2 regions of the Marinithermus hydrothermalis DSM 14884 genome follow, and region 2 is predicted to be linked to the other one. Evidence: riboswitches for the same ligand, from Rfam matches in the RefSeq annotation. Region 2 holds a riboswitch; the other holds the start of a gene.
The links. Region 2 has a riboswitch for cobalamin ahead of MARKY_RS10050 (ABC transporter substrate-binding protein). Riboswitches for the same ligand answer to the same signal wherever they lie in the genome.
Positions count from the first base shown of each region.

Region 1: linked by a shared signal. The riboswitch ahead of MARKY_RS04315 (acyl-CoA thioesterase) and the one ahead of MARKY_RS10050 (ABC transporter substrate-binding protein) in region 2 are both predicted to bind cobalamin.

Region 1 covers NC_015387.1:822,845-837,288, reverse strand. Annotated here, with positions in the region: gene MARKY_RS04380 (valine--tRNA ligase) at 1-357, shown strand, start outside; gene MARKY_RS04375 (DUF6812 domain-containing protein) at 399-968, opposite strand; gene recJ (single-stranded-DNA-specific exonuclease RecJ) at 940-3,087, opposite strand; gene MARKY_RS04365 (LapA family protein) at 3,084-3,428, opposite strand; gene secD (protein translocase subunit SecD) at 3,538-5,757, opposite strand; gene MARKY_RS04355 (hypothetical protein) at 5,832-6,146, opposite strand; gene infB (translation initiation factor IF-2) at 6,165-7,886, opposite strand; gene MARKY_RS11600 (YlxR family protein) at 7,792-8,148, opposite strand; gene nusA (transcription termination factor NusA) at 8,141-9,334, opposite strand; gene rimP (ribosome maturation factor RimP) at 9,348-9,791, opposite strand; gene MARKY_RS04335 (DNA-formamidopyrimidine glycosylase) at 9,892-10,686, opposite strand; gene hisA (1-(5-phosphoribosyl)-5-[(5-phosphoribosylamino)methylideneamino]imidazole-4-carboxamide isomerase) at 10,679-11,392, opposite strand; gene MARKY_RS04325 (ABC transporter ATP-binding protein) at 11,545-12,417, shown strand; gene MARKY_RS04320 (ABC transporter permease) at 12,414-13,148, shown strand; cobalamin riboswitch at 13,201-13,356, shown strand; gene MARKY_RS04315 (acyl-CoA thioesterase) at 13,518-13,922, shown strand; gene MARKY_RS04310 (ribonucleoside-diphosphate reductase subunit alpha) at 13,919-14,444, shown strand, end outside.
Region 2 covers NC_015387.1:2,012,863-2,027,306, forward strand. Annotated here, with positions in the region: gene MARKY_RS10045 (FecCD family ABC transporter permease) at 1-887, opposite strand, end outside; gene MARKY_RS10050 (ABC transporter substrate-binding protein) at 903-1,787, opposite strand; cobalamin riboswitch at 1,918-2,078, opposite strand; partial or broken gene MARKY_RS10060 (transposase) at 3,272-4,374, opposite strand; tRNA gene MARKY_RS10065 (tRNA-Leu) at 4,930-5,017, shown strand; gene MARKY_RS10070 (RelA/SpoT family protein) at 5,119-7,326, shown strand; gene MARKY_RS10075 (DUF92 domain-containing protein) at 7,331-7,963, shown strand; gene MARKY_RS10080 (metal-sensitive transcriptional regulator) at 7,973-8,251, shown strand; gene MARKY_RS10085 (HAD family hydrolase) at 8,248-9,204, opposite strand; gene MARKY_RS10090 (NUDIX hydrolase) at 9,332-9,805, shown strand; gene MARKY_RS10095 (hypothetical protein) at 9,802-10,185, opposite strand; gene MARKY_RS10100 (LysM peptidoglycan-binding domain-containing M23 family metallopeptidase) at 10,256-11,290, shown strand; gene MARKY_RS10105 (hypothetical protein) at 11,381-11,992, shown strand; gene MARKY_RS10110 (hypothetical protein) at 12,003-12,449, shown strand; gene MARKY_RS10120 (c-type cytochrome) at 12,652-13,038, shown strand; gene MARKY_RS10125 (heavy metal-responsive transcriptional regulator) at 13,050-13,472, shown strand; gene MARKY_RS10130 (CopZ family metallochaperone) at 13,599-13,808, shown strand; gene merA (mercury(II) reductase) at 13,808-14,444, shown strand, end outside.

The sequences.
Region 1 (14,444 bases), 1.1 Mb from region 2:
GTGTACGTGGACGGCGAAGGTGTCCGGACCGTCCTCGAGAACGCGGCCTTCTTCCGGTTCCTGGCTCGAGCCGAGGCCCAAGCGGGGCGTCCGGAAAAAGCCTTGAGCGCGGTGACCCCCAGCGTCACGGTCTTCCTCGAGCCGGAGGGGTTGGTGGACCTTTCCGCCTGGCGCTCGCGGCAGGAGAAGCGGTTGAAGGAGCTGGAGAAGCTTGCGGCCAGCTCGGAGAAAAAACTGGGCAACCCCCGCTTCGTGGAGCGGGCCCCCAGGGAGGTCGTGGAGGCCGAACGCGCCCGGCTTAAGGAAACCCAAGCTCAGATCGCGCGCATCCGCGAGAACCTGGCGCGCCTGGGTTGAGCCCCGCCCCTACGCTCAACGGCCCCCGGTGGGGGCCGTTTTCACGTGACCAGGGTAAGCCGAGGCGTTTCCCCCGAGTACTCCGGGGACTCGATCAGCCCCGCGATCCGGTGCAGGTTCACGGTCACGAACTCGAAGGACTCCTCCGGCTCGAGCTCCACGATCGGCCGGTCGGGTTGCAGCACGTACAAGCGCGCCTCGTGCAGGGTCTGGAAGGGCTTGGCGGTGGAGAGGTAGTCGGAAAGGCGCACGTGCTGGGGCATGTCCAGCTTCCCCGCGATCGCGTAGCCTTCGTACAGGAGCACCAGGGACTGGCGGCGCAGCATCGCACCGGTGGTGCGCGGCGTGGCCGGACGTCCGCCCACCACCCAGAGGATGCGGCGCTTCGGGACGGCTAAGAACCCGGTGGTCGCCTTGAGCTCTGAAGCGTCCGGTGGGTGCTTGAACCCGGGGGTGTACACGAGCACGCCCGTCATCGGCAAGAGCAGGCGATTCTCTTGGTTCAACAGGTCCGCCGTCGCTCCCTTCGGCACCAGGTAGATCATGCCGTACACGCGGTACTCCGGGGTGTACACCCGAGCCTCAAACGGATCCCTGGGCTGCTTGTACACGGTTCACCTCCCACCAGCGCTCGAGCGCCTCCACGAGCAAGCGTTCATCCCCATAGCGGTAGGCAAGCGCAAGCCGCGCTCCCAGCACCTGCTGCAGGCGCAAACGGCGGAAGGTGGCGGAACGGTAGGGGTTGATCCGGGGGAGCGGGTCCGGGCAGGGCACGAGGCCCAGCTCCTCCAGAACGGTGCGGTACGGTTCCGTCACCGCCCGCCCCGCCCTCAGGGCTTGAAAGGCCGCCCGCAACCCTTGCCGCGTGATCGTGGGGTTCGTCAGGGAAGCAAGCGCCCGGTCCGACAACGCAAGCCGGACCTCCACCCCCCCAACGGGTGTGGGGGGTAGCGCGAACCACACCCGTGCCTCTTGAGGCGCGACCACGGGCACCCCGCGCGCCTCCAGAAAATCCCGGCCCTTCCCCACCGCGTAGCTCGGCAGGCGCTCCCGCACAACCTGCGCGAGCGCCTCGCGGAGCGATGCGCGCGTCACGCGTAGGCGCGGCGCATCGTCCCTCACCCCGGCCTCCAACCCCTCCGGCCTCCGGTACGCCGCCGCGATGAGCTCGAGCTTGCGGGTGCCGTTCCACTCGTTCAGCGTGAGGCTCGCGGCTACCTCCACCTCCTCCACGTCGAGGAGGGCCTCGCCGTCATCCCGCCACTTAACCACCCGCACCCCCCCCAGCCGGAAGGACACGTGCCGCCCCTCCCCCATGAGGCGCACCTCCTGGGGCACGCCCCGAAAGTAAAAGGTCGGCTCGGGATTCCCCTCCCCAAACGGCTCGAGGAACAACAACGCCCGGTACACCTCCTCCAGGTCCTCCCCCTCGAGCGCACCGTCCAAGAGCACCTCGGGCACCGGGGGCGGGTGCGCGGCCACGTACTCCAGGATGGCGTTTCGGAAGGCCGGGATCTTCTCCTCCGCGATGGCGAACCCCGCGGCCTGGGTGTGTCCCCCGAAGCGCTCGAGGTGCGCTGCCGCCGCACGCAACGCCCCCACCGCGCTGATCCCCGGCGTGCTGCGCACCGAGCCCTTACCTTGAGCGATGATGAAGACGGGCTTGTAGAACCGCTCGAGGATGCGGCTCGCCACGATCCCCATCACGCCCGGGTGCCCCTCGGGATCGTGGATCACGTAGGCGGGCGCAGCGGGGTCGAGGTTAGGAAGGAGCCGCTCGAGCATCGCCTCCTCGACGCGCTGCCGCTCGCGGTTCAGCTCGTTCAGGCGCTCGGCGAGCGCCTGGGCCCGCGTGGGGTCCGGGGTGGTCAGGGCCTCGAGGGCGGTCTCGGCCTCGCCAAGCCGACCCGCGGCGTTGATGCGCGGCGCGATCCTGAAGGCGATCTCGGTCGCGCTGTACTCCTTGCAATGCTCCCGCGCGAGCGCGGCGAGGCCCGCGTGGCGCGTCTCGCGCAGCTGCTCGAGGCCAGCCCTAACCAGAGCGCGGTTGATCCCCAAAAGGGGCGCGACGTCCGCTATGGTGCCGATCGCCGCGAGGTCGGCGTAGACCGTGGGGGGTGGCTTGTCCAAGAGGGCGTGGACCTGCCACAGGAGGAAGAAGGCTACCCCAGCCCCGGTGGGTTTGGGCTTGCCCTTGAAGGCCGGGGCGAAGGCCGGGTGCACGAGGATGCCGGGTGGGGGCGTATCGCCGGGCGCGTGGTGGTCGGTCACGATGACCGAGACTCCCTGCGCCTGTAGGGCCTCAAGCTCCGCGTGGTTCGTCACGCCGCAATCCACCGTGATGAACAGGTCGCAGGCCTGGGCGTGCTCGGCGACGCGGTCTGGGTGGACGCCGTACCCTTCCCGGATGCGGTGGGGAATGAAGGCATGCACGTCCCCACCGAGCGCGGCGAGGCCGCGCACCAGGATCGCGGTTCCGGTCACGCCGTCCGCGTCGTAATCCCCGTGCACCCGGATGCGCTCCCCCCGCTCGAGGGCCTGCACCACGCGGCGCGCTGCGGTCTCGAGGCCGGGCAGGTCCGGCAAGGCGAGGGGGGGGTCGAGGTCCTGGGGGTCGCGAAACCCGCGGTTATACAGAACCGCCGCCACCACGGGCGGCACGTCCAAGCGCTGCATCAAGGCCTCGAGGGCCTCCCGCGGCGGCCAGGGGGCCATGATCCAGCGGCTCATGCCCCGGCATCCTCCCCTAGGGGAAGGTCCCGATCCGGGATGCGCGGGACCTCCTCGTCCTCGGGGTGGCGGGCCTTGAGGGCCTCGATCTCGGCTTGGAGGCGGGCGATTTCTTTTCGGTAGGTGCGGCTGGCCTGTAAGGCACGCAACCACCAGGCCAGCGCGTACACCCCGCCGGCTAAAAAGCCCAGGGCGAACGCACCTCCCGCCACCCAGACGACCGGAAGGCTACCCAACCCCCATAACGCGACCCGCGCGTCGGGTTGGCTGTAGTGGTGGAACAGCGCTGCTAAGCTAAACGATACGAGGATCGCGAACGAAAGCCAGTGGACAAGCCGCATCGTACCCCCCGTTGGCTTCAGTATAAAGGGCATAGAAAGGGCAAACGCCCTAGGGTAGGGCCACTAAAAAAGCACCCCGCCTTAGGCGGGGTGCCGCGCGAACCCATTGCTACGCCTTGGCCTTGGCGCGCTGCGATTGCTCCCGGGTCTTCCACCACACCACCAGCGCGGAGACCACGTAGATCGAGGAGTAGGTCCCTACGAAGATCCCAACGAGGATCGCAAGGGAGAAATCCCGCAGCACCGGCCCCCCGATGAAGAAGAGGGAGAACAGGGGAAGCAGTGTGGTGAAGGAGGTCATCACGGTACGGGAGAGGGTCTGGTTGATCGCGGTGTCCACGAGCTCCTGGTAACTCACCCCCCGCATCACCCTTAGGTTCTCGCGGATCCGGTCCGAAAGGATGATCGAGTCGTTGATCGAGTACCCGATGATGGTCAGGAGGGCCGCTACGATCGGGATCGTGAACTCGAGGCCCAGCAGGCTGAACACCCCGGCGGTGATCGCGACGTCGTGCCCCACCGCGATGATGCTCGCCACGCCGAAAACCCAGTCGAAGCGGAAAGCCATGTAGATCAGGATGAGGCCCAGCCCCGCGAGCACCGCGAGCACGGTGTTACGCCGCAGCTCAGCCCCGACGGCGGGCCCCACGGTCTCGGACTGGAGGACCTCCGCGTTCAGCTTCTCCTGGAACAACCCCGCGAGCTGAAGGCGCGCCTCTTGCGAGAGCACCCCCACGCGCACCGAGTACTCGCGCGCGTCGGAGATGGGGCTTTGTACCGCGGTGATCACCGCGTCCTTCCCGGAAACGCCTTCGATCCCGGCCTCATCCAGGAAGGCCCGCACGTCCTCTACACCCACCGTGCTCGGCGTGCGGATGAGGTACGCGGTACCGCCGGTGAAGTCGATCCCGTAGTTGAACCCCTTGGTGAAGACCACCCCGGCCGCGACGAGCGCCAGCACAAGGGTCGCGCGGGTGATCACGCGGGCGTGCTTGAGGAAGGGGATCCGGGTACCCCAGATCCAGTAGGGCAGGCGCACCTCGCCGCGCTGCGCGATGCGCTCGAGAAGGTAGCGGCTGAACACCAGGTTGGAGAAGACCGCTGCGATGATGCCGATCGAAAGCATCACCGCGAACCCGCGCACCGGACCGGTCGCGTACTGGTACAGCGCAGCGGCAGCCAGCAGGGTGGAGATGTTCGCGTCCAGGATCGTGACGATCGAGTGCCGGAATCCGTCGGGAATCGCCTGGCGGAGCTTCTTGTCGTAGCGCAGCTCCTCCTTGATGCGCTCAAAGGACAGGACGTTCCCGTCCACCGCCGCGCCGATCGTGAGGATCAAACCGGCGATCCCGGGCAACGTGAGCGTGGCCCCGAGGCCCGAGAGCATCCCGAGCACCAGCACCGCGGTGTAGATAAGGCCCAGCGAGGCCACCAGCCCGAACCAAGGGCCGTAGTAGAGGAAGATCACCACGAAGATCAGCAGGCCCCCCACCACCGAGGCGATCACGCCGGAACGAATCGCGTCCGCCCCGAGCGTCGGGCCGATCGCGCGGAGCTCTTCCACGTGCACCGCGACCGGAAGGGACCCGCTCCGAAGCACCAGCGCGATCTCGGAGGCCTCCTCCAGACTTCCCAGCCCGTCGATCACCGCCTGGCCATCGAGGATCGCTTGGCGGATCACCGGCGCGCTGTACACCCGACCGTCCAGCACGATCGCGAGCCGCCGCCCAACATTCGCCCGGGTCACCTCCGCGAACTTCTTCGCGCCTTCCGGGGTGAAGGTCATGGAGACCTGGGGACGCCCGAAGCTATCAAACACCGTGTTCGCGGTCTCCAGATCCGCGCCCGTCAACAGCGGCGGCCCGAGGTCCTCGAGCTTCATCAAGCGCGCCTCGAGCTCCGAGCGGTCGAGGTTCGGGTTACGCCGGAGCTGCTCGTTGATCTGCGCGACGGTCAGGCCGGTCGCGTCCTCCTTAACCACCCGAAACTCCAGCACCGCCCGCTGGCCGATGAGCTTCAAGGCCTTGTCCTGATCCTCCTGGGATAGGCCCGGCAGCTCGATCAACACGCGGTTAGTCCCCTGAATCTGGATCAGGGGTTCGGCCACGCCTAGGGCGTTGATCCGGTTTTCGATCACGGTTCGGACGCGCTCGAGGTCGTCCGGGTCCGGTTCGGGATCGTCCGTTTGCAGCACGATCCGCAGGCCGCCCTTGAGGTCCAGTCCGAGCTTGACCTTGGGCTCCGCGGGAGCCCAGGGCTTCCAGATTCCGAGTAGGGCCGCGAGAAACACCCCCAGCAGCAGGATTCCAGTTACGGTATTGCGTCGCATCTGTACCCCTCGCTTTCGATCCTGTTCGTGACGAAAAGGCCTAGGGTCGCTTGCCGCTCAGTGCCTCCCGGGCCTTACCCGCCATCCTGCTGCAATCGCCCGTACCGCAGGTACAGTCGCGGTTCCGCCAGGACCGGCGCGCGGTAGACTCGCCGCGCCCCCAGCCCTGGCGCACCCATCACCGGGGCGTCCACCGTGAGGGGAGGTAGCGTAAAAACCAGGGGCAGCGAGCGGTGCCCGGACTCCCCAATATACAGCACGGGGGCGGCCCACCCCGCATCCTCCGCCGCCACCGCGCGGGCCGGGAGGGGCGGCAGGGCCAGAAGGGCTAGGGCCACCACCCCCAGCCCCACGAGCGCCCCGTACTCCCAGCGCTTCACCAAAGGCACCGCGACGCGCCTCCTCGGTTAAACCTCCGTCACCTCAACCACCTGGATGGCCTCGAGGACATCCCCCTCCTCAAAGGCGTCGAACCCCGCGAGCTTCAAGCCGCACTCGTACCCCGCGGCCACCTCGCGCACGTCGTCCTTGAAGCGCTTGAGGCTTTCGATCCGACCGCGCCAGACCTCCTCGCCGCCGCGCAGCACGCGGATCTCGGCGTTGCGCACGATCTTGCCGTCCGTGACCATGCACCCCGCGACGTTCCCGCCCTTGGGCAGCTTGAAGATCGCGCGCACCTCGGCGTGCCCGATCACCTCCTCGCGGTAGGTGGGCTCGACCTGCCCTTTCACCATGACGCGAACCTCGTCGATGAGGTCGTAGATCACGCGGAAGGACTTGAGCAGCACGCCTTTCTTCTCCGCGGCCTTCTTCACCGATCCCGCCGGGTTGACGCCGAAGGAGAGGATCGCCGCGTTCGCGGTCGAGGCGAGCAGAATATCCCCCTCGGTCGGCGCGCCCACCGCGGCGAGCATCACGTTGATTTTGACCTCGTCGGTCTCCTCTTTCGCGAGGATGCCCTTGATGGCCTCGAGCGAGCCTTGGGTGTCGGCGCGCAGGATGAGGTTGATCTCCTTCTGCTGCCCTTCCTGCATCTGCCGCAGCAGGTCCGCCATGCTGCGTACCCGGCGGCGCTCGGCCTCCTCCTCCTCGCGGCGCTTCCGTTCTTCCTTGCGCTCTTCGCTGATCTCCTTCGCCGCGGCCTCGTCCGGAACCCACTCCAGCACATCCCCAGCGGTTGGAAGTTCGCTAAAGCCCAGCACCTGCACCGCGGTGGAAGGCCCGGCCTCCTCGAGGCGGACGCCGTCCGCGTTCATCATCGCGCGGATGCGGCCCCACACCTCGCCCGCCACCACGTGGTCCCCGATGCGGAGGGTGCCCTCCTGCACGAGGATGGTGGCGAGCACCCCCGCGCGCTTGTCGAGCTTAGACTCGATGATCACGCCCTTGGGTTCGGCCTCCGGGTCGGCGCGGAGGTCCTCGAGCTCGGCCACGAGGAGGAGCATCTCGAGCAGCTCGTCCACACCCTGGCCGGTCTTCGCGCTGATCGGCACGACGATCGCGTCACCGCCGTAAGCCTCCGGCACGAACCCTTCGCGCATCAGGTCCTGCATCACGCGGTCCACGTTGGCCTGGGGCAGGTCGATCTTGTTGATCGCGAAGATCATCGGGATGCCCGCAGCCTTGGCGTGCGCGATCGCCTCCCGGGTCTGCGGCATCACCCCGTCGTCCGCCGCCACCATGATGATCGCGATGTCCGCCGCGCGCGCACCGCGCTCCCGGATCGTGGTGAAGGCCTCGTGGCCGGGCGTGTCGATGAAGACAATGCGCTTGTCCCCTACGTGAACGTCGAAGGCCCCGATGTGCTGCGTGATCCCGCCGGCTTCACGCTCCGCCACCCGGGTCTTGCGCAGGTAGTCCAGCAGGGTGGTCTTCCCGTGGTCCACGTGCCCCATCACCGCCACGACCGGCGCGCGGTGGGGCAGGGCCTTGCGGGCCTCCTCGGCTTTACGCTGCTCCTCCAGCCCCCGCTGTTCCCGAACGATCTCCTTTACCGCCTCGGCCGTCTCGGCGTCCAGGGTGGAGGCGTGGGACTTATACTCCACCCCCATCGTGTCCAGGAGCTCCATGAGCTCCGCGCTCTCCATCCCCAGTTCCCTGGCCAGTTGGTAAATGCGCACCTTCGCCATCCCTTACTTCTCCTCCCAACACCGCTTGCAGCTCGAGCGCAAGCCGGGCCGCGCTGCCTCCGGCGAAGCGACGCAGGCGTTTTTCCTCCCAGCACGTGGGGGTGTCAGGGCACACGTACGCCCCGCGGCCCGGCCGTTTGCCCGTACGGTCAATCACGAAGCCTTCCGGGGTCCGCACGATGCGGAGCAACTCCCGCTTCGGCCTGCGCCGACGGCAGGAGACGCACATCCGCACCGGAACGTGCCCCTTAGCCTTAGCCATCGCTTTCCTCTTCTTCTTCTTTCGTGGCGTCCACGAACAAACTCTCGAAGCGCGCCTTCGCGTCGGAGCTGATGGTCACGCCTTCTTCCTTCTCCGCGGCTTTGGCCAGCGCCTCGTCCAGGTCGCTCACCACCTCGGCTTCCTTGAAGTCGATCTCGTACCCGGTGAGTTTCGAGGCGAGACGGACGTTCTGCCCGGCCTTACCGATCGCGAGGGAGTGCTGGTCCTTGGCGACCGTTACCGCGGCGTGGCCGGTCTCGGGATCGATCTCGATCGCGCCGACCGTCGCGGGGGACAGGGCGTTGCGGATGAACTCCCGCGGGTTCGGGCTCCACTGGATGATGTCCACCCGTTCCCGCCCGAGCTCAGCGCTCACGGCCTGAATGCGCTGCCCCTTATGCCCGATGCACGCGCCGATCGGGTCCACGTTGGGGTTATGGCTCATCACTGCCACTTTGCTACGGCTGCCGGGCTCGCGAGCGATGGCCTTCACCTCAACCACCCCCTCGGCGATCTCCGGCACCTCCTGCTTGAGAAGGTAGCGGAGCAGCTCCTCATGCGCACGCGACACGATCAAGCTCGGCCCCTTCGAGGAGCGCTGCACCTCCTTCAGGTAGACTTTGATCCGCTGGCCGGGGTAGTACCGTTCGGTAGGGATCTGCTCCCGGGGCGGCATCAGCGCCTCGCCGCGCCCCAGATCCACGTACACGTTCCCCCGGTTGTCCACGCGGGTCACCTGGCCGGTGAGGATCTCGCCCTTCTTGTCCTTGTACTCCTCGTACACCCGGTTCCGCTCGGCTTCCTTGAGGCGCTGGGTGAGGATCTGCTTCGCGGTCTGCACCGCGATGCGGCTGAACTCCTCCGGGTCCACCGGGAACTCCATCTCCTCCCCCACCTGCACCTCAGGGTCATAGGTCAAGGCGTCCGCCAGGGCGATCTCCCGCTCGGGGTTCTCCACCTTTTCCACGACCCGCTTGATCTCCAGCACCTCGATCGTGCCCTGCTGCGGGTCCAGGTGCACCTCCACCAGCGGCCCCTTGCCCTCCTCAACCTCCTTGGGGCGAAACCCCTTCTGGCGAACGTACGCCTTAGCCAGGGCCTCCTCAAAAGCTTGAATCAGCTCCTCTGGGCTCACGCCTCGCTCGAGCGCTACGTGCTGCAAAGCCTCCACGAATTCCTTATTCATGCGTGCCTCCTTATTACCTCGGTTCGCTCGGCCACTCGGCCAGATTCGCCTTAAACGTCCCGAGCTTAAGCGCGCGTTCCTCCCCCGTGGCGAGCGCGAAGGTCACCACATCGCCCTCAACCCGCACAATGCGCCCCGTAAACCGGCCCTCGTCGCTCTGCACCTTCGCCTTCAAGCCCATAAAGCGCTCGAAGTGCCGCGCCGTGATGAGAGGCCGGTCCGGCCCCGGGGATTCCACCTCGAGCCGGTACGCCCCCGGAATCGGGTCCAGACGGTCGAGCTCGAGGCTGATCACCTGGGAGGCGCGCTCGAGATCCGCGAACGATATGGGCTGCTCGTCGGCCCGCTCGAGCCGCACGGTCAAGACCCGCGTCTTCCCCCCACCCTTTAGGGTAACCTCGAGGACCTCGTATCCCAAGGGGCGCACCACCGCTTCGATCACATTCCACAGCTCCATCTCGACTCCATCCCCTCACGAATGAAGGGTGGGTTTTGCACCCACCCCCGCCTACAGGGATCCAACGCTGCCTTTAGTGTAACACGCCCCCGATCTAGGCTCAAGCTTGGCAGCGGGGGCAAAAATGCGTGCCCCGTCCGGCCACCACCGCTTTCAGGATCGGGGTGCCGCAGCGCACGCACGGCGCGCCCGGCCGCCCGTACACCTTGTGCTGCACCTGAAAGCGCCCCAGTGCCCCGTCCGGCCTCCGGTACGTGCCGTCCTGGAGCGTTGATCCGCCCGCAGCCACCGCCTCGGCGAGCACCTCGCGAATGGCCGTGTACAACCGCGCTATCGCCCCGACCTCCAAGGTGTTCGCGGGACGCGCGGGATGCACCCCCGCCCGCCAGAGCGCCTCGTCTGCGTAGATGTTTCCAAGCCCCGCCACGACCTCTTGCGCGAGCAGCACGGCCTTTACTCCTCGAGCGGTGCGCGCGAGTCCCTCCCGGAAGCCCTCGAGGGTGAAGGCGTCGCTCAAGGGCTCCGGCCCCAGGCGATCGAGGAGCGGAATCTCGCGGTACGCGCCCGCCGGCACCACCCACCACCGCCCAAAACGCCGTGGATCGTTGAAGTACAGGGGACGATCCGGAACCTCGAGCCGCACCCGGACGTGCGGGCCTTCCGCGAAACGAAACCCGCCCGTCATGCCAAGGTGCACGACCAGCTCCAGACCGCCCTCGAGGGCGGCGATCAAGAACTTGCCCCGCCGTCTCAGGACCTCGACGCGCCGCCCTACCGCATCCTCGGTTCGGCGGTAACGCGCGGGGTCCGTGTGGTGAATCGCCCGGATCGCCCGGCCCTCGAGGTAGGGCCGGAGGGCCTGGCGGGTGGTCTCGACTTCGGGCAGCTCAGGCATCCGATCCCACCCAGCGGGAAAGCTCGATTTTTCCTTCGTATAGGGCCTTCCCGGTGATCGCGCCGTCCACGCCCAACGCGCTCAAGACCTCGAGGTCCTCGTCGGAGGCGATCCCGCCCCCCGCGATGAGGAACCCTGGCCAGGCCGCGCGCACCTGGCGGAGTATCGCATCGTCCACGCCCGCCAGGGTCCCGTCGCGGCGCACGTCGGTGTAGATCAGGGTCTGCACGCCCATCGCGTGCAGCTCGGGTGCCAGCTCGCGAAGGTCCCGACCCGTTCCCTCGACCCACCCGGAGACCACCACCTCCAGCCCGCGGGCGTCGAGGGAGACCGCCACCCGCTCCGGCCCGAAGGTGCGGAGCATCTCCGCCAGCACCTCGGGCGCCTTGACCGCGATCGTGCCCACCACGACCCGATCCGCGCCCAGCTCGAGGAGGGCCTGGGCGTCCTCCAGGCTGCGCACGCCGCCGCCGACCTCGAAGGGCACCTGGGCGTGCGCGGCGATCCGGCGGAGCGCAGCACGGTTCTCGCCGCGTCCTGTGGCTGCGTCGAGATCCACGAGATGCAGGTACGCCGCCCCTTGGTCCTGCCAGTACAGCGCCGCGCCGAGGGGGTCCTCGAAGTATACGGTCTCCTGGGTCGGGTCGCCTTTATACAGGCGTACGGCCCGACCACCCTGGATATCCACCGCGGGAATAACAAGCATCAACGGGAATTCTAACAGAATCTTCCCCTCCCTCTCCCAACCCTGGCATAATGAAGGATGCCGCGTCTCGCGCATGAGCGTTCCTACGCGCTTTCCTAGTGGCCTAGCCGTAGCCCGCAACAAACCGGGTTAGGGTTCCAGACAGGAGATTTATGGAAACCATCGCAGAACTTGTGGGGGTTAGCAAGCGGTTCGGTGCAGTCGAAGCGCTTCGGGAGGTGGACCTCGAGGTCCACCCGGGCGAGCTCCTCGCCCTCCTCGGGCCCAACGGCGCGGGCAAGACCACCGCGATGAGCCTGCTGCTCGGCCTCCGGCGCCCGGACCGAGGACGGGCGCGCTTATTCGGCCGGGATCCCCGTGACCCGAGTGCACGTCGGTACGTAGGCGCAACCCCTCAGGACACCGGGTTCCCCCAGACGCTCACCGTAGGGGAGGTGGTGGAGCTGGTGCGGGCCCACTACCCTGACCCCTTACCGCGCGCGGAGGTGCTGGCGCGGTTTGGGCTCGTCCACCTCGAGCGCCGGCAAACCGGCGGGCTTTCTGGCGGGGAAAAGCGCCGGCTCGCGGTCGCGCTCGCGTTCGTGGGGAACCCCAGGCTCGTGGTGCTCGACGAACCCACTACCGGCCTCGACGTGGAGTCGCGCCGCGCCCTGTGGCAGGCCGTTCGGGCGTACGTGCACGACGGCGGAACCGTGCTCCTCACCACACACTACCTCGAGGAGGCCGAGGCGCTGGCCACGCGCGTGAGCGTCCTGCATCAAGGACGCGTGATCGCTGACGGCAGCGTCGACGAGATCAAGGGCCGGGTGGGGCTCAAGCGCGTGCGGTTCCAGGCCCCCGTGGTGCCTGAACTGCCGGGCGTGGCCAAGGTGGAGCGCGCCCATAACGGCGTCACGCTGTACACCGCGGACGCGGACCAGGTGGTGCGGGCCCTGGTTCGTTCCGACGTGCCGTTTCAGGATCTGGAGGTCCTTCCCGTCAGCCTGGAGGAGGCTTTCCTGGTCCTCACGGGAGGTGCGGCATGAAGCTTGTGTGGGCTCACTTCAAGGCGGAGGCGCTCGAGTTGTTGCGCCAGCCGGGATATCTGATCCCCACGATGCTGTTTCCGGCGATGTTTTTTTGGTTCTTCGCCGCCCCCAATGCGGATACCGCGTACTCGGCGAATTTTCTGACGGCTTCCTTCGCGGCGTTTGCGGTGTTCGGCGTGGTCTTCTTTCAGTTCGGGGCAAACATCGCTCAGGACCGCATCCTGCCCTGGAGTGCGTATTTGCGCACGCTTCCGCTCGCCCCGAGCGTGCGCGTGGCCGCACGGGTGCTTTCCGCCCTGGTCTTCGCTACGGCCACGGCCTCGATCGTGGTGCTCGTAGCGCACCTCACCACGCCGGTCGCGTTTCCCGCCGGGGCCTGGCCACGCTTCGTGCTGGGCCTTCTGGCAGGCAGCGTGCCCATGGCCTTGCTCGGTGTAGCCTTAGGGTACTGGGCCCGCCCAAAGGCCGCCTTGCCCTTAGCGAACCTGGTGTACCTGCCGCTCTCGTTCGGCGGGGGGTTTTGGATCCCGCCGGACTTCCTGCCCGGATTTATCGCCGAGATCAGCCCGTACCTGCCCACCCGCCAGTGGGGCGAGGTGCTTTGGCCCGTGGTTACGGGCGCGTCCTGGACGCTGGCCCCGTGGTTGTGGCTCGTAGGGTACACCCTGGTCTTTGGGGGGCTTGCCGTGTGGGGGTACCGCCGCGATGAAGGAAGCCGGTTCGCCTAGCCCCTTGCCCCAAACCCCAACATCCTGTAGAATCCATGCCGGACACCCCCGCATATGGGTGTCCGGCCGCGGTGCCCCACCGACAGGTGGGGACGCCCAGCCCTAGGGGCGTTGGGGGAAGTCCGGTGCAAGTCCGGCGCTGTCCCGCAACGGTAACCGGGCCTCCGCCCGGAAGCCCGAGTACCCACATCGCGGCCTAACGCCGTAGCCCTCGAGGAAGGGCAAAGGTGGTGAGGCCTGTGCAGGACACGAGCTAATCCTACCCCCCAAAACCCGACCGGCACCTCCCGGCCCTCCTGGCCGGTGAGGCAGACCCCAGGTTTCGCGCCTTCCATAGCGGTCCGCGCCGCTCATGGAGTAAGGAGGAGTATGCCCCAGCATACCCAACGCCCAGCCGAGACCCGCATGGTCTACCCCATCTTTCCCGGGGACACCAACCACTACGGCACCCTGTTCGGCGGCCAAGCCATGGCCTGGATGGACCAGGCCGCCTTCATCACCGCGACCCGCTGGGCGCGCCGCAAGGTCGTCACCGTGCACTCGAGCGCCATCGATTTCAAGCATCCCGTGCCCCAAGGCTCCATCGTTGAGCTCGTGGCCTGGATCCAGCGCACCGGCCGGACCTCCATGACGGTCGAGGTCGAGATGTGGGTGGAACCCATGCAAAAAGATGAACGGCGGCTCGCCTCGCGCGGGGCGTTCGTCCTGGTCGCCCTGGACGAGGAAGGCCGCCCCACCCCCGTCCCCCCCCTCCCGGAAGGAGGCCCGTCGTGAACGAGGCCCGCCGACTTCTGAACACCCTTGCGCGTCCCCTCGGCCCCGCGGGCGAGGCCGCCCGCCAGCTGATCGCGGCGGACCTCGAGGCCCTAAAGGGGACCGGAGAAGCCGAGGCGGTGCTGCTCGCGGCTGCCACGCAAAACATCCACCTGGAGCCCGCCGCCTCCCAGATCGCGGTGCGCGTGCTCTTGCGGCACAACTACCGCGAGGCCCTCGGCACCCCCACCCCCTCCCCCGCCGCGTACCGGCAGGGGTTCATTCGTTACGTTCAGAACGCCATCCGGGAGGGGTACCTCGACCCCCGACTGGGAGATCTGGACCTGGAAGCCCTCGCCACCACCCTCCGGCCCGAACGGGACGCCGAGCTGCCCTACGCCGGCCTGGTCGCCCTCCTCGACCGGTACGTCGTCCGGGATCTCGTAAGCGGCCGCGTCCTCGAGACCCCACAGTTCCTCTTCATGCGCGTCGCGATGGGTCTGGCGCTCGCCGAGGCGGAGCCCCTCGCGTGGATCCCGCGCT
Region 2 (14,444 bases):
AGGAGGACCGCTCCACCCAGGGCGGAGGCCGGGAGGAGGTACCGGTGGTCCTCCCCCACCAGCCGCCGGAGGGTGTGGGGCACGACGAGGCCCACGAACCCGATGATGCCCGCCTGGGCGACCGCGGCGGCGGTGGCGAGGGTCGCCGCGGCGATCAGGAGGAGCTTGAGGACCTCCAGGGGCAGCCCTAGGGTCTTCGCGACCGCCTCACCGAGCTGCATCGCGTTCAGCGCCCGCCCGAGGAGGAACAAGGGCGGCAGCGCCACGAGGAGGTACGCCCCCACCTGGCGCACCCCGTCCCACCCGGCGAAGGCCAGGTTCCCCAGGGTGTAAGCGAAGACCGCGCGCACCCGGTCGGCGTCCCACATCATGAGGAAGGTGGTGAGCCCGATCAGGATCGAGCCCACCACCACCCCCGCGAGGATCAGGTCGTGCGTGCGGGCCACGCCGCCCGCGAGCACCAGGGCCGTACCGACCGCGCCAAGCGCCCCCACGAACGCCATGAGCGGCACCAGCTGCGGCCAGGCGGTGGCCACCTGGTGCGCGTACGCGGAGGCGAGGCTCCCGGAGAGCACCAGGGCTACCGTCGCCCCGAACGCCGCGCCGGAGGCCGCCCCCATCAAGAAGGGATCCGCAAGCGGGTTGCGGAACAACCCCTGGTACGCCGCGCCGCTCACCCCGAGGGCCGCGCCCACCAGCATCCCCAAGAGCACCCGCGGCAGGCGGATCTCCCACACGATGGGGTTCGGTTCCTGCCCCCGAACGCCCGCCCAGAGCGCGCCGAGCACCTCACCGGGTGTAAGGGGCACCGCGCCCACCCCCACGCCCAACACGAGGGCCAGGAGCAAAAGCCCCCCTAAGGCGAGGAAGACGAGCAGGCGCGGCATCCCGAATCCCGCCCGTTACTCCAGGTCCAGGTCGGGGTGCAGGCAGCCGATCAGGACCTTAAGCCCCTCCGCGACGCGCGGCCCCGGCCGGTGAATGAGGTCGGTCTGATCGCGCGTGAGCTCGCACACCCGGCCGTTCCGCAAGGCCTTGAGTTCCGCCCACCCGGGGCGCTCCGCGAGCGAAGCGCGCGTCACGCCGAACGGCGCGTCCCCCAGCACGATCACCTCCGGGTCCTTCGCCACCACGAGCTCCGGGCTGATCTTGGGGAAAAGCCCCAGCTCGGCGGGAATGATGTTCTCCCCGCCGGCCTTCTCGATCAGGGTGTGGATGAACGAGCCCGGCCCCACGGTGTACGGGGTCGCGTCGATCTCGTAGTAGACCGTGGGTTTCGCGCCGGCCTTCGCCGCCACGGACTCGAGCGCGAACACGTCCCGCTGGATCCGCGCGATGAGGGCTTCGGCCTGCGCCTCGCGGTTCACGAGCTGCCCGAGTTCGCGCGCGGTTTTGAAGATGTCCTCGAAGGTCTCGGTGTTCACCGCGTACGCGGTGATCCCGATTTGCTCGAGGGTTTCGGTGAGTTTACCGAAGCGGGAGGTGATCACCAGGTCGGGCTTTAGGGAGGCGATGAGTTCGATGTTAGGGTCGTACAAACCCCCGGCTTTGGGTTTGTCCTGGACTTCCTCCGGCCAGTTGGAGAAACTGTCGGTCGCGACGATCTTGTCGCACGCGCCGATCGCGCAGAGCGTCTCGGTGGCTGAGGGGAGCATCACCACGATGCGTTGGGGTTCCGCCTCGAGGGTGACCGTGCGCCCTAGCGCGTCGGTGGCGCGGAGCGGGTACTCCGTGGCCAGCGCGAAAGCCAGTACGAAGCCAACCAGTAGCGTGAGGATGCGTTTCATTCTCTCCACCTCCGTCTCGCCCCGGCCCTGCGTGCGGGAGGTGGGGCACATGGAATCCCCTGCCGGGAGGCAGGGGTAGTATGCATGCACTATCCCCAGTCTCCCCCTTCCGCGAGAGGCGCCCCCTTGGGGTCGGGGGGCTCCCCTGGCAGGTATTCGGGCTTCCAGGCAGTGACGCTAAGCTTCGACGGTTCGCCTGGTTACCGTTGCGGGACAGCGCCGGACTTTCACCGGACTTCCCCACTTTAAGCCTGGACTACGCGCCCAGGCACCAGGGGCCTCAAGGCCGGGTTGTGGCCCTGAAGCGGGCCTAGGCTCAGGCTAGCACCCCCTTAGGGAGAACGCAAGCTGCGCGGGGTCATGTAAAAAACTCGGTTGAGTAAGAGGGGAGCCCTTAGTCTGGTTCTGCCATGAAGCCGACTGAGGACTCCCCGAGCTCCATCGTACCCTGTCCCCACTGCGGAGCCACCCGTGAGGAGAGCGGGGGCTACCGCAGACGCAAGCTGCGCACCTTTCGGGGCATCCAGGAAGTCAGAGTCAAACGGATCCGCTGCGCCCAATGCAAGCGCCAGAAACGAGCTCTCTACCCGGAGGACTGCCCTAGAAGCCGCTGGTACGCGATCTCCATCCAGGAGCACTTCCTCATCCTCGCAAGCCATCGCGCCCCTGAAAGCGTCCAAAACGATCTCGCCAAGAACCTGGGCTTCCCCCTCACCCGTCCCACCCGCCTCCGCTGGCTCAGGTCCGCGGGGGCCAGGGCCAAACGGCTCCTTCAGCGGGAGAACCGTCTTCTCCGAGGGCGGGTGTACTGGGGGAGTGTGGATGAATGGGCCTTTGGCCGGGGCCCCAAGGGGTACGGGTACCTTTACTTTGAGGCTTGGACGGGTTGCCCGCTGTGGGGAGACCTTGGCCATCGGCGGCGTTACGAGCGGGTGCGGGAGCTCCTTTGGAGGTTACCTCCAAGGCTGGGGGTGGTTTCGGACGGGGCGCAGGAGGTAGGGGAGGCGTTGGGCTGGTTGGGGCGGAGGCTGCTTTGGGCCCGGTGCGCTTTCCACCTGATGCGGGAGGTACGGGCCAAGGTGGACCGGAAGGCGGTGGGGGGAGATACGGGAGGGTCTGAGGGTGCTGCGGGGGCTTGGGCCTGGGGAGAGGGAGGCGTTCTTTTGGAAGGAGCTTCTGCCCCGGTGGGGTAAGACCTTGGAGGGCTGGGTGCGGGCTTGGGAGGGGTTGCAGGAGGCTTGGGGGGCCGAGGTACCGCCTCCTTGGACAAACAACGTGGCGGAGGTAGGGCATGGGCGATTGTGGCGGCGGCGCAGGCGGAGGGTGTTGCGGAGCCTGGAGGTGGGGGAATCCTGGTTGATGGTGGGGCTTTACCGGATGCGGCATCGGCGGATTGGGGAAAAGAGCCCCTGGGAAAGGCTTACGGGAACTCTTTCCCCAGAGTGCTGGTGGAGGCCCCTGGTGGGGAGGATAAAAGGGTCAACTCAAAACTTGCACCTCCCGCATATCCCGCATAAACCTTCACCCCCTCCCCCCGGCGGCCAGAGACCCAGGGCATAGAGCTCCCGCAGGGCGACCTGCACCACGAGCTCAGGCAAGAGAACCCGCGCCGCCCGCTCCCTGGCCTCCCGCCAGCTTCCTTCCCCCTCCATGCCCACCCAGTGGGCCAACAGGTAGGCCAGAAGGGAAAGCACCAGAAAACGGTGCACCCCCAAAGCCGTCCGCTGCCCAAACTGCCCCAGGGAGAACTCGCTTTTCGCGGCGCGGAAGAAGTGCTCTATGGCAAACCGCCTCTTTCCCCAAGTGAGCGCCGTCCGGGGCGTGGCGGGAAAGGTGGCCACCACGTACCGCCACTCCCAGCCCCCTTGGGGCAGGGGGTAGCGGTACCAGGCCACCCAGACCGGGAAGGAAAGCCCCCAAAGGTAGACCCCGGCTCCCCTGCCGCCTGAGGTCCCCAAGCCTCCCCCCTTCCCGCAGCCTCCGGTCCCGCCGCATCCCCACCACCGCTTCAAAACCCAACCGCTTCACCCCGAAAAGGAACCAGGTGGTGCCAAAGGCCGCATCCGCGGCCACCCGTATCCGGAAGGCCCGGCGCATCCAGGGGGGCAGAGAGGCCAGGAGGCTTAGGGCCAGGCGGGAGAGGGCCTTCTCCCCCTTGCCCCGCCAGAGGCGGTAGGCCCAAGGGATGCGGAGGTCTCCGGTAGACGAGGTAGAGGACCACCAGATGGAGTCCCCACTTGCCGTGAAAAAAGGAGAGGGGCAGGGCCTGGAAACGGCCCCGCTTCTCCAGAGTGACTAGGTCCAGGACCACCAGGAGACGGGGCTTGGGGCCTTTTTTCTTTCTGGCCCGGTCCAGGGCTTTCTCGGCCTCTTTTCTTGCCAGGCGGATGAGAGCGCGGGTGGGCCAGGGGTAGCGGTTGAGGAAGCGAGAGAGGGCGGAGGGGGACTTGACCTGGCTGTGCTGGGGTCTGGCCTTGCCGTGGCCGTGGAGGAGGAGCAAGAGCAGGGCCTTGAGGGATTCCTGGAGGTGGGGGCTTGGCAAAAGGGCCAGGAGGGTCCAAAGTAGGGACAGGGCCGCTTGGGTCATGGCACCCGTCATCAGACGGGAAACCAGCGGCCCCTTTCAAGTGGTCCTGGCGCATAGGTATCCCCAGGGTGCATAAGTGCAAGTTTTGAGTCAACCGACTTTTTTACATGAGTCGCTGCGCGCCTAGACTTGCGCGTTTGGGGGGTGAGGGTTGTATGATTATGTGCAGCGAGGGGGAGGTTTTCCCGGTCGGACCTTGAAAACACGGGCTTTGGCGTCAGGGATGGGATTAACGCGATATTACACTCCCTGCTAATTCCGAGTTATCCACAGGGAATTGCCTGTGGATAACTGGGGGGTGTCCAAAACGCCCTCAAAAACCCCGTCCAGGACGGACCTCCGAAACGGCAGAGTTGCAAAAAGGTCAGCCTCGTAAGGGGATTGCAACTCGCCGGGGTTCGCCGCGGCGACGACGCGGCCCTCGTAGTGGAAGGTTGCAAAAAGGTCAGCCTCGTAAGGGGATTACCACCTACCCCACGAGAACCCCCCAGGCATTCCCCCCAAGCACTTGACAAGAAAAGCCCAAGTGCCTAATATAGCCTTGCGCGTCGGTACGCCGGGATGGCGGAATTGGTAGACGCGCTAGCTTGAGGGGCTAGTGGCCGCTAAGGCCGTAGGGGTTCAAGTCCCCTTCCCGGCACCAAAACACCCCCCCCAACCAGGGGGGGTTACGCATTTCAATTCCCGCCCAGACCACAATTCCCCGTGCTAGAATAAAAGTAGCTTTTTCATTTTTCCGCGATCATGATGACCTCCCTAGTCACACCCCACACCCTCTGGAAGCACCTCGAACCCAAGCTCGGCTACCTCACCCCCCAACAACGCAACCGGGTGCAGGAAGCCCTGGAGTTCGCCTTCACCGCGCACGACGGACAGCACCGCAAAAGCGGCGACCCCTTCATCACGCACCCCGTCGCCGTCGCGGGCATCCTAGCCGAACTCAAGATGGACGAAGACACCCTCATCGCCGGGCTCCTCCACGACACGGTCGAGGACACCGACGTCACCCTCGACGCGATCGAAGCCCGCTTCGGGCCCACCGTCCGGCGCATCGTCGAAGGCGAAACCAAAGTCAGTAAACTCCCCAAGATCGCGGAATCCATCGAGGACGAACAAGCCGAAAACCTCCGGCAGATGTTCATCGCCATGACCGAGGACGTGCGCATCATCATCGTCAAACTCGCCGACCGCCTACACAACATGCGCACCCTCGAGTTCATGCCCCCCGAAAAACAACAACGCATCTCCCGCGAAACCCTCGAGATCTTCGCACCGCTCGCGCACCGCCTCGGCATCGGGCAGATCAAATGGGAGCTCGAGGACCTCGCGTTCCGGTACCTGCACCCCGAAGAGTGCGCGGCCCTCGAGGTGCGCCTCAGCCACCACCGCGCCGAACACCAAGCGATCGTCGAACGCGCCAAAGCCGCGCTCGAAGAAGCGCTCGCCAAAGACTACGTGCTGAAACTCGCGGTGCAGGAGTACACCGTCACGGGGCGCACCAAGCACCTCTACAGCATCTGGAAAAAAATGGAGCGCGACGGGAAAACCCTCGAGCAAATCTACGACCTTCTCGCCCTGCGCGTCATCCTTGATCCGCGCCCCAGCAGCGACCCCGAGGAAGCCAAAGCCCGCGAAAAACAAGTGTGCTACCACGTGATCGGCCTCGTGCACGCGCTATGGCAACCCATCCCCGGCCGGGTCAAGGACTACATCGCGATGCCCAAACCCAACGGGTACCAGTCCCTGCACACCACGGTCATCACCTGGCAAGGCATGCCCCTCGAGGTGCAGATCCGCACGCGGGAGATGCACCGCATCGCCGAGTACGGGATCGCCGCGCACTGGCTGTACAAGGAAGGCCTGACGAACCCCGAGGAAGTCAAGCGCCGCGTGAGCTGGCTGCGCGCGATCCAGGAGTGGCAGCAGGAGTTCTCCAGCTCGCGGGAGTTCGTCGAGGCCGTCACGAAAGACCTTCTGGGCGGCCGGGTCTTCGTCTTCACGCCCAAAGGCCAGATCATCAACCTTCCCAAAGGCGCGACCCCGGTGGATTTCGCGTACCACATCCACACCGAGGTCGGGCACAGCATGATCGGGGCCAAGGTGAACGGGCGGATCGTGCCCCTCTCGTACGAGCTGCAAAACGCGGACATCGTGGAGATCATCACCTCCAAAGCCTCCACCGGCCCCTCCAAGGACTGGCTGAACTACGCCAAGACCCGCTCCGCGCGCAGCAAGATCCGGCACTTCTTCCGCGAGCAAGAGCGCGGTGAAACGCTCGTTAAAGGCCAACGCGCCCTGGAGAAGTACCTCAAGCGGCGCGGCCTGCCCCTCCCCAAAGAGGCGGAGCTCGAGGCCATCGCGCAGAAACTCCTGGGGCACGCCTCCCCCGAGGACCTGTACCTCGCGATCGTGCAAGGGCGCGTCACCACCGCGCAGGTCGCGCGCCTATTGGTCCCGGAGGAGGAACGCACGCCCCGCATCGCGCCGCCCCCCGACAAGAAACAACCCCTGAACCTGGGCGTGTACCTCGAAGGGGACCTCAAAGCGCCCATCAAGATGGCCTCGTGCTGCCGCCCCGTGCGGGACGACGCGATCCTAGGGTACGTGACGCGCGGTCGGGGCGTGACGGTGCACCGCACGGACTGCCCGAACATGAAGCGCCTGCTGCGCGAGCAGCCGGAGCGCTGCCTCGCCGCGCGGTGGGACTCGAGCACAAACGGCACGTACCTGGTGCAGCTCCACATCGAAGCGGACGACCGCGCGGGGTTGTTGCGGGACGTGCTGAACGTCTTCGCGTTGATGGGCAAGTCCGTTCTCAGTGCGGACACGCAGGTGAGCGGCACGACCGCCTCGATGCAGCTGCGTTTCGAGGTCAAGGACGCGCAAGAACTCGCGCGGATCAAGGAAGGCATCCGCAAGATCCCGGAGATCCGCCGGATCACCCGAATGTAACCCCATGCTCCTGGCGTGGTTCGCGCTCGCGTACGGCGTAGGGCTCGCGGCCGAACGGCTCGGCTGGCTCCGCGCGGGCAGCGCGTGGGCCGCAGGGCTCGTGGGCGGGCTTGTCCTGTACGGGGGTGGGCTTCCTGCTGCCTTCCTCCTCCTGGCGTTCGTGGCGGTGGGGCACTGGGCGAGCCGCCGAAACCCCAACAGCGAGGACCGGCGCGGGCGCACCGCGCCTCAGGTCCTCGCGAACGGGCTGCCCGCTGCGCTCGCCCTCGCGCTGGGTAGCCCCGCCTTCTTCCTGGGCGCGCTCGGAGCTGCCCTCGCGGACACGCTCGCCACGGAGGTAGGCCGCGCCGCCCCCTGGGCGTGGCGGCCGGACCGGGGACGAGTCCCGAGCGGCACGAACGCCGCCGTGAGCCTCCACGGGACCCTCGCGCTCCTCGCGGGCAGCGCCCTCCTCTCCCTGGCTGCGCCGTTCTTCGCGACACAATCCATGGCGGTGTTCCTGGGTGGTGTGGCTGGCGCGGTGCTGGACAGCCTCACCGGGTTTTACCTGGAGGAGCGCGTTCCCTGGTGGGGGAACAACCTCAACAACACGATCGCGACGGCCTTCGGTGGGCTCGTCGCGCTCGCGCTCGCCTAACCTCGGGGTATGCTAAAGCCCGTGAAGGTCAGCGAACTCCCGGAGGACACCCAGAAGCGGCTCGTGCACCGGCTGAGCCGCATCGAAGGGCACGTGCGTGCCGTGAAACGCATGCTCGAGGAAGGCCAGTCCTGCAACGACGTGCTCCTCCAACTCGCCGCGATCGCCTCCGCGGTCGGCAAGGTGGAGGCGGAACTCTTAAAAGCCCACCTCACCTCCTGCGTCCTGGGCGAAGGCCGCGAGCGCGACGTGGAGGAGCTCTTAAAAGCCATCGACCGGTTGTTCTAAGCGCCCGCCAGCCCCGCAGCTTCCAGGGCCAGCTCCGCCCGGCCCGGCGGGTACACCACCCCGCTCGCCGCCGTCACGTACGCGCGCACCGCTTCCCGCGCGCCCTCCGGGCAAGCCACGAGGCTTCCCGGCCACCCCGCCACAGCCCGCATGACCTCGAGGTCGTCCTCCCCGTCCCCCAGCACCACCGCCCGCGGTTGGTCCAGCCCCCAAGCGTGCAGGACGGCCTCGAGGCCGGTGACCTTGGTGAGCTGCCGGGCGGAGAGGCCCACGAGGTCCGCGGGGTAGTAAAAGAACTGCACCGCGAGCCAGTCCGGCACGCTCGGCGCGGCCCGGTTCGGTGGGGGCAGGAAGGAAAGCTTCGCCTCCCGCCGGGCCTCCAGGGCGAGGGCCGCCTCGAGGGCCGAGGCGTTCTGGCCGTCCTCGGCCGCGGCGCACTCGGCCAGCACGCGCAGCAGTAAAGCCGCGGCGGTGCGGCACACCTGGTCCGCCTCGCGGCTGCCCTCGGGCGCGTTGGGTTTGAGGGCGATGTTGAACTCGTTCCCTTGGAGGTGGAACTCCCGGCACCCCCACCCCAACGCGGTGCGGCACGCGTGGAAGATGCCCTCGCGCACGCGGTCGAACACGCGCAGCAGCCGGCGATCCAAAAGCGCGTAGAGCGGGATCTTACGCACCCCTAACGGCCCGGGGAGGTACACGCCCGCCCCGTGCTCGTACACGACGGCGAACCGCCCCGAATACACCACGCGCCGCCCGAAAACCTGCTGCACCAACCCCATCACGTGCTCGAGCGTCTGCCCGGTGTTCACCACCACGTGCAGCCGCGGACGCGCGTGGTGCGCGCGGCAGACCGCCTCGAGGGTCGCTTGAGGGATCTTACCGTCGGTCTGGACGAGGTCTCGAAGCGTGCCGTCGAGGTCAAGGACCAGCACTTCCGCCTGGGTACCGCGCATGCAACCCCCTTCCCGGCTTGTGCTCGGAGCGAACGGTGTCCTCGCGCCTTCCCCCTAAGGGTAGGGGGCGGCGGGGGACGGGGAGGTATCGCAGCGCACGGCCCTCGGGCGGTCTAGGATGAGGGGGATGCAGCCGCGACTCGGGACCCTGATCTACTGCTTGCGAGACAGGCAGGTGCTCCTGATGCACCGGGCCAAGGAGCCGAACCTAGGGCTTTGGGTGCCGCCCGGAGGGAAGCTCGAGCCGGGCGAGGACCCCAGGGCGGGCGCGTTGCGGGAGCTTCGGGAGGAGACGGGGCTCGCGGCGCACGACCTGCGGTTCCGCGCCGTGGTGACGATCGTGGAGCACGTACCGCACGGCCCGGACTGGTGGGTGCTTTTTTTGTACGCCGCCACCCAATGGGCGGGGACGCTCCGGGAGGAAAGCCCGGAAGGCCGGCTCGCCTGGTGGCCGGTGCGCGAGGTGCCGCGCCTGGCGTTACCGCCAGCGGACGCGCGGTTCTTCGCCCGAGCGGTGGACCTTGACGCGCCGCCGTTCCACGCGCGGTACGAGTTCGACGCGGCGTTTCGCTTGCGGAGCGCGGAGGTGCACGCCGTTTAAAAGGCGCGGTTCGTCTCGGGGTCGCGCCCGTACCCCATCTCGTACAGCAGGTCGCGCAGCGCACCCGCGAGCATCACCGCGGTGCGGGGGGTGAGGGTGTAGCGTTCAAGCCCCACCACGAGGAGCGGCGGCACCCAGGCAAGGCCGGGCTTGCCCCAGGGTTCGCTGTGCCGGATACGGAGGGTCAACCAGTACGCCTCGAACGCGGCCAGCTCCACCCCCCCCACGCCGCCCAGCCGCACCACCGCGTCCTGAGTCTCGGGGACCTGCAGGGGACGCCACTCCAGTACCAGCGCGCGTCCGTCCACCTCGAGCGACGCGTAGACGCGCCAGGAGGCGTCCGTGCTGGAGTCGGGGTGGGGACCTTCTCGCTCAATCACTTCTTTTTCAGCTTCGCACGAGACCGGCGCCACACGTGTGACGGGTGCCGCTCCGGTAGCATGAGGGTAGATGCCGTGTTGCCTAAGGTGGCTTCTGTGGCTCGTCGTCTGGGGGGGGAGCCTCGCGCTCGCGCAGCCAGCAGTCTGGTACGAAGTGCAGCCCGGGGACACCCTCTACCGCATCGCCCAGCGCTACGGCACCACAATCCCAGCGCTCGTCGCAGCCAACCGCCTCGAGGACCCCAACGTGCTCGCGGTCGGGCAGCGCCTCCGCATTCCCGGCGAACACCCCTGGCCTCAGACCTGGCCGGCCCCCATCCAAGGCGTACGGGTCACGCCCCACCCCGTGGTGCAGGGCCAGGCGTTCGGGGTGCGGGTCGCGCTGGAGCGGCCCGTTCCCCTCGAGGCTCGCTTCCAGGGGGTGCGCTACCCCCTGGCTCCCCGGGAAGGCGCGGCGGTCGGGGTGGTCGCGGTCGGCGCGCTCACGCCGCCGGGCGTGCACGACCTCGAGGTCACCGGTCCCGGGATCGCCTTGCGCTTGCCGCTCCGGGTGGTGGACGGGGGGTACGCGCGCGAGGTGATCCGCATTCCCCCAAGCCGGAGCGGGCTCCTCGAGGCCGGGCGGGTGCGCGCGGAGCTCGAGCGGGTGCGCGCGGTTTGCGCGGCGTTCGAGCTGGTGCAACGCTGGCGGGGGCCGTGGCGGTACCCGGTGCAGCCTCCGGTCCGGACCTCTCGCTTTGGGACGCGGCGCGCGTATAACGGCGGGCCGTACACGAGCTACCACGCGGGGACCGACCTCAAGGGGGCGGAGGGCGCCCCGGTGTACGCGCCGGCGGACGGGGTGGTGGCGCTCGCCGAGCCGCTCGAGGTGCGGGGCAACGCGGTGATCCTGCGGCACGGCCTTGGGGTGTGCAGCGGGTACGGGCACTTAAGCCGCCTCGCGGTGCGCGCCGGGCAGGTGGTGCGGCAAGGGGAGGTCCTGGGGTACGTGGGGCAGACGGGCCTCGTGACGGGCCCGCACCTGCACTGGGAGGTGCGGGTGCGGGGGGTGCCGGTGGACCCGGAGGCGTGGGTCGTGCCGGGAGTCCTCTCGGGGAGGGATTGACCCTGGAGCTTGCTCCAGGGTTTACACTATAACCCTGAATTCAGCGACATCCCGGAGGCCGCCCGGATAGGGCGGAAGGAGGCTTGCGGAATGAATAGGACCCTGAATCGGTTCGGCGCAGCCGCGTGCTTGCTGGGGATCGCCGTGGGAGCGTTCGGGGTAGCGCAGTCCGGGCCAACGGCAGCGGAACCGTTCGCGCCCCTCACGCTGGACCTCCGCGATATCGGGCCGAGCCACACCAAGTACCTGCCCGACCCGCCCAAGGGCCAGGTCACGGTCCAGTTCCTGGCACGCGCGATCAACGCGCGCATCCCGGGTGAGTTCCGGTTCTACCTGGCGGCCCCGGAGGTCCGCCGGCTCTGGACGACCCTTTCCCTGCCCCAGGGAGCGGCGGTGCCCAAGGGATCGCTCCTCGAAAACGGCATCGCCTTCGTCGAGCCCGGGAAGTTCTACAGCCTCGAGGTCGTGTACGAAAACCCCACCGATCGGGAGATCCGGTTCCTGGTGGTCGCGCCGGAGGTGGATCCGCAGGCGGCGTTGCCCTTCGCGCGCGCCCGCTGCTGGTGTGCCTCGATCCCATTCGAGGCACCGCCAGGAGGCGCGTTCCTCCGCACGATCCAGGTCGGCGTGGCCCCGAACACCCCGCCCGGCGCTAAGGTCATCGTGACCTGGCCGGTGGTGCTCCTCGAGGAAGGAGAGTGAGGAGGACGGCATGAAGCGCGCTTCGATCCTGGGTGTGACCGTACCCCTGCTGGCGGCGTGCACGATGCTGTTTCCAGGCACGATGCCGCAATCGGCCGGCCGCGTGCCCGTTCCGGAGGCGTACATCGTGAACGCCTCGAGCACCATCCCCGACCCGCCCCCGGGGAAGATCGCGATGCGGCTACGGGTCGCCTACCTGCCCGACCCTTTGCCTGGGGAGGGGCTCACCTTCCACACGCCCGACCCTGAGGTGAATAGCCTCTGGGCGATGGAGTCCCTTGAGTCGGGGCAGGCGGTGCCCGCGGGCGCAGGCATCGAGGGAGGAGTGCTCTTCCTCGAGCCAGGGGAGGCGCGGATGATCACCCTGTGTACCGCAACCCCACGGACCATGCGGTCACCTTCGTGGCGGAACCCTACCAGATCCACCCTGTGGACCAGGTGCCGCACGCTTGGTTGACCTGTTTCTGCATGGCGTTCGTGTACGAGGCGCCCGCGGGGGGTAGCTGGTACCGGGTCATTCGCGTCACGGCCGGGCCGGACATCCCAGTGGGCTCCAAGGTTGACGTCACCTGGACGGTCCTGACCAACCCCGACTGGTTCCCCATGGAGGAGGTCGCATCCCGCGCGCATGACCGGTCGCGCGCGGAAAGGGGTGGGCCATGAGGCGCAGCGTTTGGGTGCTGTTGTGGCTCGCTCTGGCTGGGTGCGCGCCCCTCTACCCGGCGGCCGAACCGGCCGCTCCGGAACCGGACCCAATCCTCCAGGGAAAGGCGCTGGCCGCGCGGTTCGGCTGCACCTCCTGCCACTCCGCCGACGGCCGGCCGGGCATCGGCCCCACATGGAAGGGGTTGTACGGCTCGAGGCGGCCTTTGGCGGGGGGTGGGGAGGCCGTGGCCGATGAGGCGTACCTGCGCGAGTCGATCCTGCGCCCCAACGCCAAGATCGTGCAGGGCTTCCCGCCGAACGTCATGCCGCAGGACTTCGCCCAGAAGCTTTCCACCGAACAGATCGAGGCCATCCTCGCGTATATCCGGAGCTTAAAATAGGTGGTAGCGCCATGTACCGAATCGGGGAACTGTCCGCCCACACCCGGGTCAGCCGGGATGCCCTGCGCTTCTACGAGCGCCAGGGCCTTTTGCAGCCCGCCCAGCGCACCCAGGGAGGGTACCGGCTTTACACGGAGGCGGCCGTGGAGCGGGTGCGCTTCATCAAGCAGGCCCAGGCCCTGGGGATCACCCTCGAGGAGATCCGGCGGATCCTCGAAGCGCAGGCGGGGGGCCGCCCCCCCTGCCGTCACGTGCGCCGCTTGCTCCAGGAGAAGGTGGCAGCGGTAGCGCGCCGGATCGCGGAGCTCGAGGCGCTCCGGCGTGCGCTCGAGGCGCGGCTCCGCTGGGCGGAGGCCCACCCCGATCCGGCGTGCGATGGGGAGGGGCGGTGTGTTTACCTAACTCCTCCAGGGGAAAACATATCCCCCGGATAGGGATATGAATCCCGAATGAAATCTGGATGAATTTTCCCGTAGTTGACAGGGAATTCCACAACAGAGTAACCTGAGTATACGGATATCCCCTACTAGGGGATATGGATCTCCGGAGGTGAGCCACGAATGACCCCTGTCAAACTCAAGATCACCGGGATGACCTGCGCGCACTGCGCCCGCACGGTCGAACGCGCCCTTAAAAACGTCCCCGGCGTTGAAAAAGTGCGCGTCAACTACCTCAAGAAGGAGGCCGAAGTCCACGGCGAGGCCACCCCCGAGGCCCTGGCCGCGGCCGTCGAGGCTGCCGGGTACGGCGCATCCCCCAGGGGGGCATGATGGCGTACGACCTGATCGTGATCGGCAGCGGCTCGGCGGGCATGGGCGCGGCCCTGGAGGCCAAGGAACGCGGCGCGCGCGTGCTGGTCGTCGAGGCCGGCACGATCGGCGGTACCTGCGTCAACGTGGGGTGCGTCCCCTCCAAAACCCTCCTGCGCGCCGCCGAGGCCTACCACAAGGCCACCCACTCCCCCTTCGCCGGGGTGCGCCCCAAAGGCGCCGCGCTCGACTTCGCCGAGGTCCTCCGCCAAAAAGACGCCCTGATCCAAACCCTCCGCCAGGAGAAGTACGCCGACGTCCTCGAGGCCGCCGGCGTCCCCCTCCTCCAGGGCACGGCCCGCTTCCTGGACGCCGAACGGCTCTCGGTGGGCGACCAGGTCCTCACGGCCGGCGCCTACGTCCTCGCCACCGGCGCCACCCCCACCCTCCCCCCCATCCCCGGCCTCGCGGAGGCCCGGCCCTGGACGTACATCGAAGCCCTCTCCCCCGAGGCCCTGCCCGAAAGCCTCGTCGTGATCGGCGGGGGACCCATCGGCCTCGAGCTCGCCCAGGCCTACGCCCGCTTCGGCACCCGCGTCACGGTCCTCGAGGCCCTGCCGTACCTGCTGCCCGCCGAGGACCCCGAGCTCACCACCG